2 regions of the Nevskia sp. genome follow, and region 2 is predicted to be linked to the other one. Evidence: riboswitches for the same ligand, from Rfam matches in the RefSeq annotation. Region 2 holds a riboswitch; the other holds the start of a gene.
The links. A riboswitch is a leader RNA that binds a small molecule or an ion and turns the genes downstream of it on or off. The one in region 2 is predicted to bind cobalamin.
Positions count from the first base shown of each region.

Region 1: it holds a riboswitch for cobalamin, as region 2 does, so the genes downstream of both, ACTIGJ_RS04295 (BLUF domain-containing protein) here and ACTIGJ_RS08310 (TonB-dependent receptor domain-containing protein) in region 2, are expected to answer to the same signal.

Region 1 is NZ_JBIMKV010000003.1:141,848-149,681, forward strand. Features, by position in the region: gene ACTIGJ_RS04285 (ABC1 kinase family protein) at 1-1,154, opposite strand, end outside; gene ACTIGJ_RS04290 (sigma-54-dependent transcriptional regulator) at 1,202-2,557, opposite strand; cobalamin riboswitch at 2,754-2,967, shown strand; gene ACTIGJ_RS04295 (BLUF domain-containing protein) at 3,107-4,351, shown strand; gene ACTIGJ_RS04300 (DUF885 domain-containing protein) at 4,377-6,179, opposite strand; gene ACTIGJ_RS04305 (ABC transporter permease) at 6,207-7,421, opposite strand; gene ACTIGJ_RS04310 (ABC transporter permease) at 7,433-7,834, opposite strand, start outside.
Region 2 is NZ_JBIMKV010000006.1:161,796-169,629, forward strand. Features, by position in the region: gene ACTIGJ_RS08285 (ABC transporter ATP-binding protein) at 1-132, shown strand, start outside; gene ACTIGJ_RS08290 (M48 family metallopeptidase) at 149-940, opposite strand; gene ACTIGJ_RS08295 (DUF4864 domain-containing protein) at 1,036-1,491, shown strand; gene ACTIGJ_RS08300 (SDR family oxidoreductase) at 1,508-2,308, opposite strand; gene ACTIGJ_RS08305 (inositol monophosphatase family protein) at 2,337-3,128, opposite strand; cobalamin riboswitch at 3,209-3,455, shown strand; gene ACTIGJ_RS08310 (TonB-dependent receptor domain-containing protein) at 3,518-5,407, shown strand; gene ACTIGJ_RS08315 (cob(I)yrinic acid a,c-diamide adenosyltransferase) at 5,473-6,027, shown strand; gene ACTIGJ_RS08320 (hypothetical protein) at 6,043-6,555, opposite strand; gene ACTIGJ_RS08325 (DHA2 family efflux MFS transporter permease subunit) at 6,602-7,834, opposite strand, start outside.

The DNA.
Region 1 (7,834 bases), on a different contig from region 2:
GTGTTGAACGGCTCGGTAATCAGCTCGCACATGTCGAGGAAATCGTTCTTCACCTGATCCGGGAACTGTCCCTGCATCAGGCCGATGTCGATCGCACCTTTCAGCGCCCGTGGCCGGTCCTGAAGCGCCGCGCCAGCGACCAGTTCGCCATAGGCATCGATGAAGCCGCGTTCGAATTCGCGGGTGGCGCCGAAGTCCAGCAGCACGATCCGGTCGTCTTCCTCGCGCTCGCCAAGCCGGAACCGGTAGTTGCCGAAGTTCGGATCGCTCTGCACCACGCCCCAGTCAAAGAACTCCTCCAGGAACAGATCGAGGAAGGCGGCGCCGAAGCGGTTGCGGCGGGCCTGCGACAGCGCCATCAGCGCCGGATCGCGGACCGCGACGCCGCGCTCGTAGGTGGTGGTCAGCACTGCGTCGGCGGAGTACTCGCGCAGCACGCGCGGCACGACGAAGCGCGGGTCGTTCGCCAGCCGGCGCGCAAAGCCCTCGGTGAACTCGGCCTCGGCGCGGTAGTCGACCTCGCGCCGGAGCATGTCGCGAACCTCGGCGAAGGTCGGCTCCAGATCGATTTCCTTCGGCGCCAGCCGGGTCATCGCCAGCAGCCGCGACAGGGTGCGGATGTCGCTGTCGATCGAATCGGCGACGCCGGGATACTGGATCTTGACCACCAGCTCCAGGCCATCCGACTTGCGCAGCGCCCGGTGCGCCTGGCCGAGGCTGGCAGCGGCGATCGGATCAGGGTCCACCTCCAGCTCGGCCAGCTGCTTGCGGCCGAGGCTGCGTTCGAGCGCCGGGCCCACCACCTTCCAGTCGACCGGCGGCGTGTCGTCCTGCAGGCTGGCCAGCACTTCGACCGCTTCCTCGGGCAGGAAATACTGGCCGAACAGCGACATCATCTGGCCGGCCTTCATGACGCTGCCCTTGAGCTTGCCCAGCTCGTCGGCCAGCACCTGCGCCTGCTGGCGATAGAACGCCCGGTTGGCGTCGGTCTTCTCGACCTCGCCCCGGAAGATGTTCATCAGCGAATGGGCGACGATCTTGGTGCCGGCGCCGAAGCCGAGCTTGGTCAGCGCGATGTTGCGTTCGAACGGGCGGGTCTTCAGCGATGACAGGCTGGGCTTGTGCGGCGGCTTGTTCGAGGAATCGGAATCCATTGACCGGCAGGCAACCCTGGTGCGTTCTCGGTGAACAGTTGCGCATTCTACCGGCTGTCGGGCTTGTCTCCGGCGATCCCGAAACGCTCCATGCGCCGGTACAGCGCCTGCCGTGACAGGCCCAGAGACTGCGCCGCCCGGCTGACCATGCCGCCGGCCCTGGCCAGCGCAGCCAGCACCGCTTCCCGCGAAGGATCGTCGAGCGAGCGCGCCGCCGGCCGGGGCTGCACCTGCAGGCCGAGATCCGCCGGCTGGATCAGCGCCTCCCGGCACAGCAGCCGGGCGCGCTCCAGCACGTTCTTCAGCTCCCTAACATTGCCCGGCCAGCTGTGCTGGTGCAGCAGCTCGCGGGCCTCGGCGGACAGGCGCACGCCGCTGTCCTCGAGGAAGGCCTCGGCCAGCGCATCGACATCATCGATCCGTTCGGCAAGCGGCGGCAGCTGCAGTTCGATGACGTTAAGCCGGTAGTACAGGTCTTCGCGGAAGCGGCCGTCGCGGATCATCTGCGGCAGGTCCGAATTGGTCGCGCTCAGCACCCGCACGCGCGCCTTGCGGATGCGGTTCGAGCCGAGCCGCTGGTAGTCGCCGGTCTCCAGCACCCGCAGCAGCTTGACCTGCCCCGCCAGCGGCAGGTTGCCGATCTCATCCAGAAACAGCGTGCCGCCATCGGCCTGTTCGAAACGGCCTTCGCGGGCGCGCGTCGAACCGGTGTAGGCGCCGGCCTCCGCCCCGAACAGCTCGGCCTCGGCCAGTTCGCTCGGCAGCGCACCGCAGTTGACCGCCACGAACGGCCCGGCCTTGACCGCCGAATTGACGTGGATGATCTGGGCGATGCGCTCCTTGCCGGCGCCGTTCGGCCCGGTGATCAGCACCGGCGCGTTCGAGCGGGCGATCTGGCAGGCCATCGTCACCACTCGCTCGGTGGCATCGGCGGCATAGACCAGGCCGCAAAGATCGAAGCGCGCCGCCAGCTGCTCGCGCCTGCGGTTGCGCTCGGTGCGGCGGCGGCTGGCATCGCGGGACGCTTCCGCCAGCTCCAGCAGGTTTTCGACGGTGGCCAGCAGCTTGGCATCGTCCCAGGGCTTGGCCAAGTAGTCCGCCGCGCCGGCCTTGACCAGTTCGACGGCCGTGGCCAGATCAGTCCAGGCGGTCAGCAAGATCACCGGCAGATCCGGGTTGCGGGCGCGGATGGCGTGGAACAGCGCCGCGCCTTCGGCACCGGAGGTGGTGTCGGCAGTGAAGTTCATGTCGGCCACCACCAGGCTGACCGGCGTGCGGCTCAGCAGCTCCAGCCCGACGTCCGGCGAGGCGGCCGTCAACGCCTGGATGTCGTGCAGCGAGAACAGCAGGCTCAGCGCCTCGCAGACCCCGGGGTTGTCGTCGATGATCAGGATGGTGCGCATGGCGATTCGGGCGCGGCGGCTGGTCGCCGTATTGTCGTCGAAGCCGCCCCACCGGCGCTCCTGATGGCAGCCATGCGGCTGTACCGGGGCTCAGGATGGAGGCCACGATGATCCGCGCAGCCGCCTTGTCCAAACTGTCAGATAAGCGTGGAAAATGCTGTCGTCAATTCGTCTTGACAAATTTCCGGCCGACGGGCCAACCTGCGGTCGCTTCGGTCATTCGGGGGCCGTCATTCCCGGATGCCAAGAGGGAATCCGGTGCGCTGGTCGACAGTCATTCCGGAGCTGCCCCCGCAACTGTAAGCGGTGAGTTCGCGTTCCACGCACGCCACGGGTGCCTCGGCATCGGGAAGGCCGCAACGCAACGACGACCCGCAAGCCAGGAGACCTGCCGACGCAAGAACAATAGTCCTCGGGCGGGGTGCACCGGCCGGACGCTTTCCCGATACTGGCGAACGCCAGCACCGGGGCGCGTTTGCCGGGCTGCTCGGGACAACAGTGCTGAGGGGACTCACCGTGCAGACATCACGCTCATCGACAACTGAATCCTTGCGACTCCGCGACACCGTCGCGCCCGACCTCTGGTCGCTGGTCTACCACAGCCAGTCGCGACGGCCGATGTCCGATGACGACCTCGCCGGTCTCCAGCGCGCCGCCGCCGAACGCAATCGCGCTGAAGGGCTGACCGGCCTGCTGATCTATGACAACGGCCGCTTCTTCCAGTGGCTCGAAGGCCCGGAGGAAGGCCTCGAAAAAGTCTGGCAGTCGATCCAGCGCGACCCTCGCCATGGCGCCATCGACCTGCTCGGCCGCACGCAGACGCCGGTGCGCTGCTTCGGCGAATGGGACATGAAGCTGTCGACCCGCAGCCTGACGCAGGAGAAGACCAACTCCGGCTTCATTCACCTGCCGCCGACGCTGATCGACACGCTGAACCGTCGCCCGCATGCCGCAGCCGAACTGCTGGCATCGATGGCGATCCGCTCGCCGGTGGTGATTGCCCGCGAGCCGCTGCTGGCCGCGTCCGGCGGCCGCTCACCCTCGCCGCGACCGAAGCACGATGTCCTCAAGAACGTCGTCGAATCGGTGCTGGTGCCGCAGCTCGCGGCCCTGCATGTCGACAGCGCCACGCTGCCGATCGTCGACCCGCGCATCGCCGAACTCGCCCGCCTGCTGGTCGCCACTGATCCGGAAAGCGGCCTGGCGCGGATGGCCGAGCTGCAGGCGCTGTCGCAGTCGATCAGCGTGCTGTGCCGCGATCTCTACGAGCCGCTGGCACGCAGCCTCGGCGATTTGTGGATCGACGATGACTGCACCGAGCTGGAGATGACCGTGGCGCTGTGCCGGGTGCAGTCGGCAATGCGCCAGTCGACCAGCGCTGCGCAACGGCTGCCGGTGGCGAATCTTCCGGCCGTACTGGTCACGCCACAGCCGGGCGAGCTGCATCGGCTTGGCGCCAGCCTCGACGCCGAAGTGCTGTGGCAGGCCGGCTGGAACACGCAGTACGAGGCACCCGCCACCGACGCAGCGCTCGAACAGCTGGTGGCCGACACCTGGTTCGATGCGCTCGACCTGTCGCTCAGCGCCTCGCTGCACCGCGAACAGTGGCTGCCGCGCATGGCGCAGACCATCCGCCAGGTTCGCGATGCCTCGCGCAATCCTCAGCTGGTGGTGGTGGTCGGCGGCCGGGTGTTCCACGAACGCGAGGAAACCGGCACCGACATCGGCGCCGACGCCGGCAACCGTTCGGCACCGCTGCTGGCGGCCAAGATCATGGCGTCGCTGAAGCGCTGAGCGGCGACCACGCCCTGCCAGCGGCTCAGCGCGAGGTCATCAGCCAGTGGTGCACGCGCTCGCTGAGCGCATCCAGCGGCAGCGCGCCACCGCCGAGCACCACATCGTGGAACTGGCGGATATCGAAGCGATCGCCAAGCGAGGCCTTCGCCTCCTCGCGCAGTGCCAGGATGCGTAGCTGGCCGAGCTTGTAGGCCAGCGCCTGGCCAGGCCAGGCGATGTAGCGATCGGTTTCCGACTGCAGGTCCGGTTCGTCGTCCGAGGAATGGGCGTGGAACCAGTCGACCATCTGCTGGCGCGTCCAGTGCTGGTCGTGCACGCCGGTATCGAGCACCAGGCGATTGGCGCGCAGCAGCTCGTCTGACAGGCGGCCGTAGTCGCTGAGCGGCTCGGTGTAGAAGCCGACGTCCTTGCCGAGCTGCTCCGAATACAGCGCCCAGCCCTCGACATAGGCCGTGTAGCCGCCCTGCTGCCGGAACGGCGGCAGCTCCGGCAAGGTCTGCGCGATCGACACCTGCATGTGATGGCCGGGCGAGCCTTCGTGGTAGGCGGTGGATTCGATGGTCAGCAGCGAGCGATGGGCGAAATCGCCGGTGTTCACATAGATCAGGCCGGGCCGCTTGCCGTCCGGCGAGCCTTGCAGGTACGACGCACCCGGCGCTTCCTGCTCGCGGTAGGCCTCGACCGCGCGCACCTGCACCGCCGACTTCGGCAGCAGGCCGAACAACTTCGGCAGCATCGGCGCCATCTGCGCGTTGTACTGCCGGTAGCGGTCGAGAATCTGTTCCGGCGAACTGGCGAAGGTGTCGCGATCCTGCTTCAGCGCCGCACGGAAGCTGGCCAGATCGTCATAGCCGAAGCGCCGTGCAATGGTCGTCTGCTCGGCCTCGATACGCGCCACTTCCTGGAGCCCCAGTTCGTGGATCGCCTTCGGGCTCAGGTCGGTGCTGGTCTGGCTGCGCACCAGATAGCGATACAGCGCGTCGCCGTTCGGCAGCGCCCAGATGCCGGGCTGCAGCCGCCCGTGCGGGGCGTAGTCGCGGCGGACGAACTGCGCCAGCCGCCGGTAGGCCGGACGCACCTTGCCGTCGATCGCGGCGACGATCGCCGCCTTGAGCCGGGCGCGATCGGCAGCCGCAATGCCCTCCGGCATCCGCGCCAGCGGCGACGCGAAAGCGCTGTCGAGCCCCGCCGGCCGGGCGATCGACTCGCACTGCACGGCCACCTTCTCGAGCAGGAACTTCGGCGGCACCAGCCCGGCGGCGAGACCGGCGCGCGACAGCGCGATCAGCTGTTCGATCTGCGCCGGCATCGCGTTCAGGCGCGCCAGCCAGTCTTCGTAGTGCCGCACGCTGTCGGTCGGCACCACGGCAGCGAACTGCGGGTATTGCAGCTGCGCGCCGTTGGTCTGGTCCAGCGGCATCAGGTTCAGCTTCAGCCGCAGGCTTTCCAGCGCATCGCGCAGCTGATCGATCATCAGCGTGCGGTTCAGCTGCTCGACCTCCGGAAAGTCGCGGCTGTCGATGGCCTCGAAGCGCGCCAGCCAGTTCGCCAGCGAGGCCTGCCGCGCGGCGCTGGCGGCCAGCGAGTTGTCGCTCCAGCGATCGTTGTAGCGGTCATCGCCCAGCACGGTCGCGAATTCCGGGCTTTGCCGCAGCGTGTCCTGCCACTGTTCCGCGAGCAGCTGGTCGAGCGCCTGCCGGCGGGCTTCCAGCGTCGGCGCCGGATCGGCGGCGCGTGCATCTGGAACACGCAGCCAGACGCTGCCGAGCAGCAGAAGCAGCACGGAAAGGACGCGGCGCGCACGGCAGGTCATCGGCTGGAGCATGGAATCAGATCAGGGTGGCGGGTGGCGTCAGACCGAGCGTGTCGCCATCGCCGGCGGCACCCGGGATGCGCGCCGCGCCGGCCCCAGCACGGCCAGCTGACCGAGCAGCCACAAGCTCAGGCAGCCGACCGGAACGTAGTACCACGGCATCGCCTGGGTCTGGTAGTGACGGATCAGCCAGACGTTGAAGCCGTAGGCCAGCGCCGTACCGAGCAGCAGCCCGATGCTGGTGATGACGAAGTTCTCGGCCAGGAAGTAGCGCAGGATCGCGCCGCGCGTCGCGCCCAGCGCACGCCGGGTGCCGATCTGCTTGGTCCGCTGCGTGACCCAGAAGCTGGCCATGCCGACGATGCCGAGCGCGGTGATGACCAGCAGCGAGGCGATCACCACACCGAGGATGATCATCATCGCCCGGTCACCGGCATAGGCCTCGGCGCGCACCTTCTCGAGCGTCTTGCCTTCGCGGACGATGCGGCTCGGATTGATCTCGGCCAGCTTCGCCTCGGCCGCCTTCATCACGGCATCGCGCTGTCCCGGCGCGGCACGGATGATGTAGCGGGTGAACGCGCCTTCGTTGATGACTTCCGGCAGCACGGTGGCGAATTCGACGACCTCCTCGTTGTGCACCCATGGCGCCTGCAGGCGGTCGATGACACCGATCACCGTCGAGGCCTCGGCCTCGGTGTCCAGCCACACGGTCTTGCCGACCGGGTCCTGCCCTGGCCACAGCTTGTGGCCGAGCGCGCGGCTGATGATGATCACCGGCGGCCAGCCTGCGGTCTTGCGGGTGCGCTCGCCGAGTTCCTCGGGCCGGTACGGCCGGCCAGCGATCAGCTGCGCGCCCATCGCCGTCAGTGCCTGGTCGTCGCTGAAATACATCGCCGAATAGGCCGACGACGTCTTCTGCTCGCGGGTCAGCGACAGCCCGGAACTCCAGCCGCCGTTGGTCATCGGCAGCGAGTTGATCGGCGCTGCCGCGACCACGCCGGGCAGCGCGCGCAGCATGGCCAGATCGTCGGCGATGGCGTTCTTCAGGTTGAAGTCGGCGCCGAAGCCGATCGAGGCAAGGATGAAGGTGTCGGCCTCGTTCATGCCGCTCGGGCGCTCCATCAGCGCCGCGCGCTCGCTGATGATGAACAGGCTGTTGCAGACGATCGCCAGGGTCAGCGCGATCTGCAGGCCCAGCAGCACCAGCGCCACGCGGGAGCGCATCAGCGCCGACAGGATCGGTCGAAGTTCCATACGCGTTCTCCTTACTGGGTCTTGAGCTGGGAAGCCGGCTGCACGCGGCAGGCGCGCCAGGTCGGGAACAGCCCGGCCAGCGTGGCCGACAGCACTGACAGCAGCAGGGTCACGGCAACCATCGTCCAGTCCAGTTCGGTGATGGTCTTGAACTCGCTGTACAGCGCGCGCACGCCCATCAGGCCGAGGCCGGTCAGCGCCAGGCCGACCAGACCGCCGCTGATGCCGACCACGCCGGCTTCGACGAGATGCTGCAGGAACAGCTGGCGGCGGCTGGCACCGAGCGCCCGGCGCAGGCCGATCTCGCCGCTCTTGCGCATGAACTTGGCCAGCAGCAGGCCTACGGTATTGACCAGGCAGACGGCCAGGAACGCAAAGGCCAGCCCGACCTGGATCTCGACGTCGCGCGACAC
Region 2 (7,834 bases):
CCGATGGGCTGCGTGTTCCATCCGCGCTGCCCGCTGGTCGAGCACGCCTGCGTGCAGAGCGTGCCGGGCCTGCGCAAGGTCGACGGCGCCGACCAGTACGCCGCCTGCCATTTCGTGGCCGCCGGCGGCTGATCGTTCCGGCAGCGGTTCAGACCCGCTTGCAGTCCGGGCGCCGGCCGTTGGCCAGCGCCTGCACGTAGACCGGCACGTCCTGCGGCAGGCGGCCTTCGATCTGGCGGATGCGGGTTTCGTCGGACGGATGGCTGGACGCGAACTCCGGCGGCTTCTGCCCGCCGGACTTGGCCATGTTCCGCCACAGCGCCGCCGCTTGTCGCGGATCAAAGCCGGCCTTGGCCATGTAGTCGAGCCCGAGCAGGTCGGCCTCGCTTTCGTGAGCGCGCGAAAACGGCAGCAGCACGCCGTACTGGGCGCCGGCGCCGAGCGCCGACATCAGCGTGTCGCCACCGACACCGCCACCGACCAGCACCTGCGCCATCGTCAGGCCGACGCTGGTGACCTGCTGCTGCGACACCCGCTCGTTGGAATGGCCGGCGATCACGTGGGCCACCTCGTGGCCGATCACCGCCGCCAGCTGGTCCGGCGTTTCGGTGATCGCCAGCAGGCCGGTGTAGACGCCGATCTTGCCGCCCGGCAGCGCGAAGGCGTTGACGTCCTTGGAGTCGAACACCTTCACTTCCCAGGTGCCGCCGACTTCCCGGGTGATCGCGTTGGCCACGCAGTTGACGTAGGCCGTGGTGCGGCCATCGCTGGTCACCGGCGTTTTCTTCGCGGTTTCCTGGAACGCGGTGGCGCCGAGCTGGTTCAGCTCGCTGTCCGATACCAGCTTGAGCTGCGAACGGCCCAGCGGCGAGGTCGCGCAGGCGGCCAGCGCGGTGATCGCGAGGCCTGACAGCACGAGATTTCTTGACGGTTTGCGCATCGGGGGAGGGTCTCCGGGGCCGCGCTATATTCGCGACCAGCCATTGTCTTTCAGTGTACGAGGTTGCCGCCGCGATGAGACCGATCCTGCCGCGCTTGATTCCCCTGCTCTGGCTGCTGCTGGCCGGCAGCGCATCGGCCGCCGGCGGTCCGCTGCAGCCGAAACCCGATCCGGCGCTGAACCCGGCCGCCGTCGTGCAGCTGCAGCTGGCGGCGCTGGCACGGGTCGACCAGCCGCAGCGCGATGCCGGGATGGCGGTGGTGTTCGGCTTCGCCTCGCCGGGCAACCGCAGCCTGACCGGGCCGCTGAAGCGCTTCGCGGCGATGATCCGCGAAGGCTACCCGGCACTGCTGAACCACCGCAGCAGCACGCTGGCGCCGCTGATCATGCAGGGCGACATCGCGCTGCAGGGCGTCGAGCTGATCGACCGCGAAGGCCGGCGACATCGCTACGTGTTCCAGCTGTCGAAGCAGCTGGACGGCGAATTCAAGGACTGCTGGATGACCGACAGCGTGCTGCAGGCGCCGGACGACCCGGAAGTGTCGACCTGACGCGGACGCGCGGCGCTCAGCCGCCGGTCATCGCCTTCTTGAGCCCCATGCTCATTGCCGACACACCGCCCAGCGACCAGCCGCCGTCGACGGCCAGCACCACGCCGGTCACGTAGCGGGCCAGCGGGCTCGACAGCCACAGCGCCGCCTGGGCGATGTCATCGGTGGTGCCATAGCAGCCCAGCGGCACGCTGTCGGTGATCAGCTGGTTGGCGCGCTCGTTCGGCGCCAGCCGGCGCATGCCTTCGGTGCCTTCGATCGGCCCCGGCGCGATGGAGTTGACGCGGATGCCGGCCGCGCCCCATTCGAGCGCCGCGACCCGGGTCACCATGTCGACGCCGGCCTTGGCCGCGCAGACGTGCATCTGGAAGTCCATCGGAATCCAGGCCTGTGGCGCCGAGATGTTGATCACCGAAGCGCCCGGTTTGGCCAGGTACGGAAAGGCCGCGCGCACTACGTGGAAAGTGCCGAGCAGGTCGATGTCGACCACGGACTTGAAACCGTTCGGCGAGATGCCGACGGCCGGCGCAGGGAAGTTGCCGGCGGCGCCGGAAACCAGCACGTCAATCGCGCCGAAGCGGGTGGCGGTGTCCTTGAACGCCGCCTCGACAGCGGCGTAGTCGCGGACATCCGCCGCGTGGCCGAAGGCTTCGCCGCCGTGCGCCTTCAGCGCCGCCACCGCCGCGTCGACCTTGTCCTGCTTGCGCGACATCACCACCACCCGGGCGCCGGCCTGGGCGAACGCATGGGCGATGCCGAGATTGATGCCGCTGGTGCCGCCGGACACGAAGACGGTCTTGTTTGCGTAGTCGTACATCGGATGCTCCAGGCAATCGGGAAGGGGGTCAGGCCGGCGCGGTCCAGGCCAGTTCGGCCAGCAGCTGCGGGTGCAGCGCCGGCGTGGCGGCCAGCACACTGGTGGTGGCCAGCGACAGCGGCCGGCCTTCGAGATCGGTGAACACGCCGCCGGCCTCGCGGACGATGACGCTGAGTGCGGCGATGTCGAGGATGTTGACGTCGGATTCCACCACCGCATCGATGCGGCCGGAGGCCAGCAGGTGGTAATGCAGGAAATCTCCGTAGCCACGGATGCGGTGGACCTTGCCGATTAGCCCGCCCAGCCGCGCCCAGGCCGGGCTAGCGGCCAGCCTTGCGAGATTGCCGGTCGACAGCGTGGTCTTGGCGATCGTCGCGGTGCCGGCGATCGTCAGCCGCTGGTTGTCGCACCAGGCGCCCTGGCCGCGTTCGGCATAAACCACTTCGCCGAGCGCGCCGTCCCAGCACGGCGCCGACGACACGCCGACGATCAGTTCGCCGTCCTTCATCAGCGCGATCTGGGTCGAGAACATCGGGTAGCCGCGCACGAAGCTCTTGGTGCCGTCGATCGGGTCGATCAGCCACAGGTGGCGGTTGTCGCCGGTCTCCTTGCCCAGTTCCTCGCCGAAGAAACCGTGATCCGGGAAATGCTGCTTGAGCACCGACTTGATGACCCGCTCGGCGGCGATGTCGACTTCGGTCACCGGGCTCGAATCGGCCTTGGTCTCGACCTCGAACTGGCCGCGGTAGGCGCGGCGGATCTCGGCGGCGGCGGCTTCGGCGGCCTCGAGGGCGGCGGCGAGGTAGGGACTGACGGTCAAGCGCGGACTCCAGGGCAACGCGGGGGCGAATGATAACCGTGCCCGGCGACCCGCCCGGCAGGCAGATCGTATGGTGGGATACCATATTGCCGTTCGCAGGTGCCCTGAACCCCGCTCGACACGGTGTCAGGGTTAAACGGGAAGCCGGTGCGTCGCCCCGCCACACGGGATCGACAAACCCGGCACTGCCCCCGCAACGGTAGATGGGAGTGCTTCGGCCACCGCCACTGGATCGTGTCCCGATCCGGGAAGGCGTCGAAGGAAGGCTCGCGCGGCATTGCGCCTTCGCCCATGAGTCCGGAGACCGGCCTGGAACGGGTCTGCATGCATCCGTGTGCAGGTATTCCGATCAGTGCGCTTGCGGGGACGCAGGCCACGGGAGACTCCAGATGAAATCCGCGTTGTTGGCGGCGCTCGTTGCAGCGCCTGCGCTTTGCCTTGCCCAGCAGAATCCTTCCTCCTCGACCGCGCCGGCGCCGGCTGCCGGCAGCACCGATGCGCCGGTGGCGCTCGATCCGGTGCTGGTCACCGCCAGCCGCACACCGCAGCCGCAGTCGCGGATCGGTGCGGCGACCATCGTCATCGACCGCGCGCAGATCCTCGCCGCGCAGGCCGGTGACATCGCCGAGCTGCTGCGCTTCCATGCCGGCATCGAGATCGGCCGCAGCGGCGGCCCGGGCCAGCTGACCTCGGCATTCATCCGCGGCGGCGAGTCGAACCACACGCTGGTGCTGATCGACGGCGTCCGCGTCAACCCGGCGACGGCCGGTGGCGCGGCGCTGCAGAACCTGGCGCCGGACATGATCGAGCGCATCGAGATCGTCAAGGGTCCGCGCTCGACGCTGTACGGCTCCGATGCGCTGGCCGGCGTCATCAACATCATCACCCGCGGTGCCTCGACGCAGCAGATCGACGCCAGCATCCGCGGCGGGTCCTACGGCACCGTCGACGGCTCAGCCAGCTACGCCAACCGCATCGGCGCCTACGGCTTCTCGGTGCAGACCGAACAGCAGCGCACCGATGGCCTGTCCGCCTGCGAAGGCGGCCCGGACAAGAGCGGCTTCCGCAACAACTCGGTCAACGTCAAGGCCAGCGCCGACGCCGGCATCGCGCTGTTCGAGGCGCGCGCCTACAACACCCAGGGCAAGGTCGAGACCTACGACTCCTGCAGCCCGCTGTTCGGCCTGAACCCGGCGGCGCAGGCGTTCCGCAACCAGGTTCTGGCGCTGTCGGCGGCGGCGCAGCTGCTCGACAACTGGGACTCGCTGCTGACCCTGAGCCGCGGCGAGGACCGCATCCACCAGTACACGTCGCCGGACACCGTGCGCACGATCCGGCCGATGCTCGACTGGCAGAACACGGTCACCGTGCTGCCGGAGCTGCGGGCGCTGTTCGGCGGCCAGGTGTCGCAGGAGCGCGTCGATGCGCTGAGCTTCGGCTCGACGATCCACCAGGTGGTCGATCTGTACAACGTCTTCCTGCAGACGCAGTACGACCGCGCCGAGCACCATCTCCAGCTGGCCGGCAGCCTGCTGAACCACGACGCCTTCGGCAGCCGCTTCACCTGGAATGCCGAGTACGGCTACGACCTGCCACGCACCGCCCAGCTGGGCACCAGCCTGATCGCCGCCGCCGGCAGCGGCTTCCGGGCGCCGGACGCCACCGACCGCTTCGGCTTCGGCGGCAATCCGGATCTCGACCCGGAACGCTCGCTGAATCTCGAAGTCGGCGTTCGCCAGCGCTGGGGCACGTTCCAGACCTGGGACCTGCGGGCTTTCCGCACCCGCTACCGGGATCTGATCAGCGTGCAGTTCGACCCCGCGAACGACGCCAACATCGATTTCGGCTTCCGTGCCGTCAATGTCGACCGCGCCAAGAACGCCGGCCTCGAAGCCACCTACCGGTACGCCGACGGCCTGTGGTCCGGCACCCTGAGCGGCATCATCCAGAACCCGAAGGACCGCTCCGACGACAGCCCGCTGCTGCGCCGCGCGCGCCGCAGCGTCACGGCGCAGCTGCGCCGTGACATCGGCAACGTCTATCTGGCGACCGATGTGCTCGGCACCTCCGACCGTGCCGATGTCAGCGCCGTGACCGGCGCACCGACCAAGGATTCCGGCTACCTGCTGTGGAATCTCGGCGCAGGCGTCAAACTGCCGCATGGCTTCTCGCTGGCCGCGCGGCTGGAAAACCTGCTGGATCGCGACTACCAGACCGCGGCCGGCTACCGGCAGCTCGGCCGCGCCGTCTACGGCACGCTGCGCTGGGAACAACGCTAGCCACCACCCGATCGCAGGCCGGCGCCACCCGCCGGCCTGCCCGCTCGACAAGGACTGACTGCACCATGGGCAACCGGCTTTCGAAGATCGTCACCCGCACCGGCGACAAGGGCACCACCGGCCTGTCGAGCGGCGAGCGGGTGCCGAAGACCCACCTGCGCGTGCAGGCGATGGGCGATGTCGACGAACTGAACTGCTGCATCGGCCTGCTGCTGGTGCAGCCGCTGCCGGACGACGTGCGCGGGCCGCTGGCGCAGACCCAGCACGAGCTGTTCGATCTCGGCGGCGAGCTGTCGATGCCCGGCTTCGAGCTGGTCAAGCCGGGCTATCTCGCGCGCATCGATGCCGAGATCGAGCGCCTCAACGAGGCGCTGCCGCCGCTCAAGGAATTCGTGCTGCCGGGCGGCAATCCGTCTGCCGCTGCCGCGCATCTGGCGCGGGCGGTGGCCCGGCGCGCCGAACGCGCGGTGTGGTCGGTGAAGGCCGACGATGCCTCGGTCAGCGATCGGGTGCCGCAGTACTTGAACCGCCTGTCCGACTACCTGTTCGTCTGCTGCCGCGTGCTGGCCCGCCTCGACGGCGGCCAGGAAGTCAGCTGGAAGCGCAGCGACATCGCCTGACGGCGGCTGCGCCGATCAGGGCGAGACGGCCTTGATCGGATCGCGGTAGTCGGCCGGGTTGCGGCGCTCGCCGAGCACCGGCGGCACGCCCGGGCGGGCGTCGGGCTTGGCATCGAAATCCTTCTGCTGTTCGAGGAAGGCCTTCTGCTCGTTGGTCAGCTTGTTGGCGTCCTTGGGCAGCGAGTCGTACCAGGCGCGCAGCTTTTCGAGCCGATCCAGCTCGCGCTGCTGATCGGTACCCAGACCCGGCAGCTGCTTGATCTGGTTGCGGCGCTTGCGATCACCTTCGGCGAGCGGATCGAGTTCGCCCTCGACCTTCACTTCAGGCAGCTTCTGCATCGGCGCAGTGTGCTCGCCGTCCTTCTCCTTGCCCGCTTCCGGCACCGCCTGCGGCGCACCCGCCAGACCCTGGCCGTCCTTCAGCAGGAACTGCGCTTCGGCCGACAGCGAGACCGCCAGCCAGCCGGCCGCGAGCGTGCGCGTGACGAGGGCGCGGGGACGCCGGAGCTGACGCGGGGACTGGTTCATGGCGACGAAGAATCCGGGAAGGGAATGACGGGACTGTACCGCAGCTTCAATGGCCAGCGGCCGGCTGGGCCGTGGCCTGCGGCGCGCGGATCAGCGGCAACAGCAGCAGCACGCCGGCCATCAGCATCGCGATCAGCGCGAACAGGTCGCCGAAGGTCATCACGGCAACCTGCTGCTGCATCTGCTGGGCCAGCAGCGCCAGCGCGCCGGATTCGCTGCCGGTGATCGCCTGGCCCCGGGCCAGCATCTCCTGCACCGGCCGATGGCTGGCGCGCAGCGATTCGTCGAGCATCTGCCAGTGCAGCCAGCTGCGTTCGTTGATCAGCGTGTTGACCAGCGCCAGCCCGAGCGCGCCGCCGATGTTGCGCATCACGTTGAACAGGCCGCTGGCGTTCTTGACCTCGGCCGCCGGCAAGGTGCCGAGCGCGATGTTGGTCATCGAGAACATGCACAGCAGGAAGCCGCTGCCGCGAAACACCTGCGGCACGATGAACTCGACGGCGCTCCAGTCGGCGGTCAGCCGGCTGTTCAGCCAGGCGCCGATCATCACGTTGACCAGGCCCATGCCGAGCATCGCCTTGTGGCTGATCACCCGCGACAGGCGGCCGGCCAGCGGCGCGGTCAGGAACATCGCCGCGCCCTGGGCAATCATCACGTGGCCGATCTGCAGGCTGTTGTAGCCGCGCACCTGGCCGAGGAACAGCGGCGTCAGATAGACCAGCGTGTAGAGCCCCATGCCGACCGCCATCGCCAGCACCGTGCCGAGCGCGAAGTTGCGGTTGGTGAACGCCCGCAGGTTCACGATCGGATGGGCGGCCGTGAACATGCGATGGAAGAACAGCAGGCCGCCGAGTGTGGCAATCACCGCGCAGGCGGCGACCGAATCCTGGGCGAACCAGTCGTTGCGCGGGCCTTCGTCGAGCGTGTACTCGAAGCAGCCGAGGAACACCGCCATATAGGCGAGACCGCGCAGATCGATGGTCTTCAGCAGCTCCGGCTGCGGTTGGTCGATGCGCACCAGCCGCCAGACCGCGTAGCCGACCGCGAGGCCCGGCAGCACGTTGATCAGGAACAGCCAGTGCCAGGAAAACGAGGCGGTCAGCGAGCCGCCGATGGTCGGGCCGATCGACGGCGCCAGGGTTGCGGTGAGGCCGAACAGCACCTGCGGCAGCACCCGCTTCTCGGCCGGGAACATGATGAAGATCGACGCCGAGGTGGTCGGGATCATGCCGCCGCCGAGGAAGCCCTGCAGCACCCGGAAGACGATCATCGACTCCAG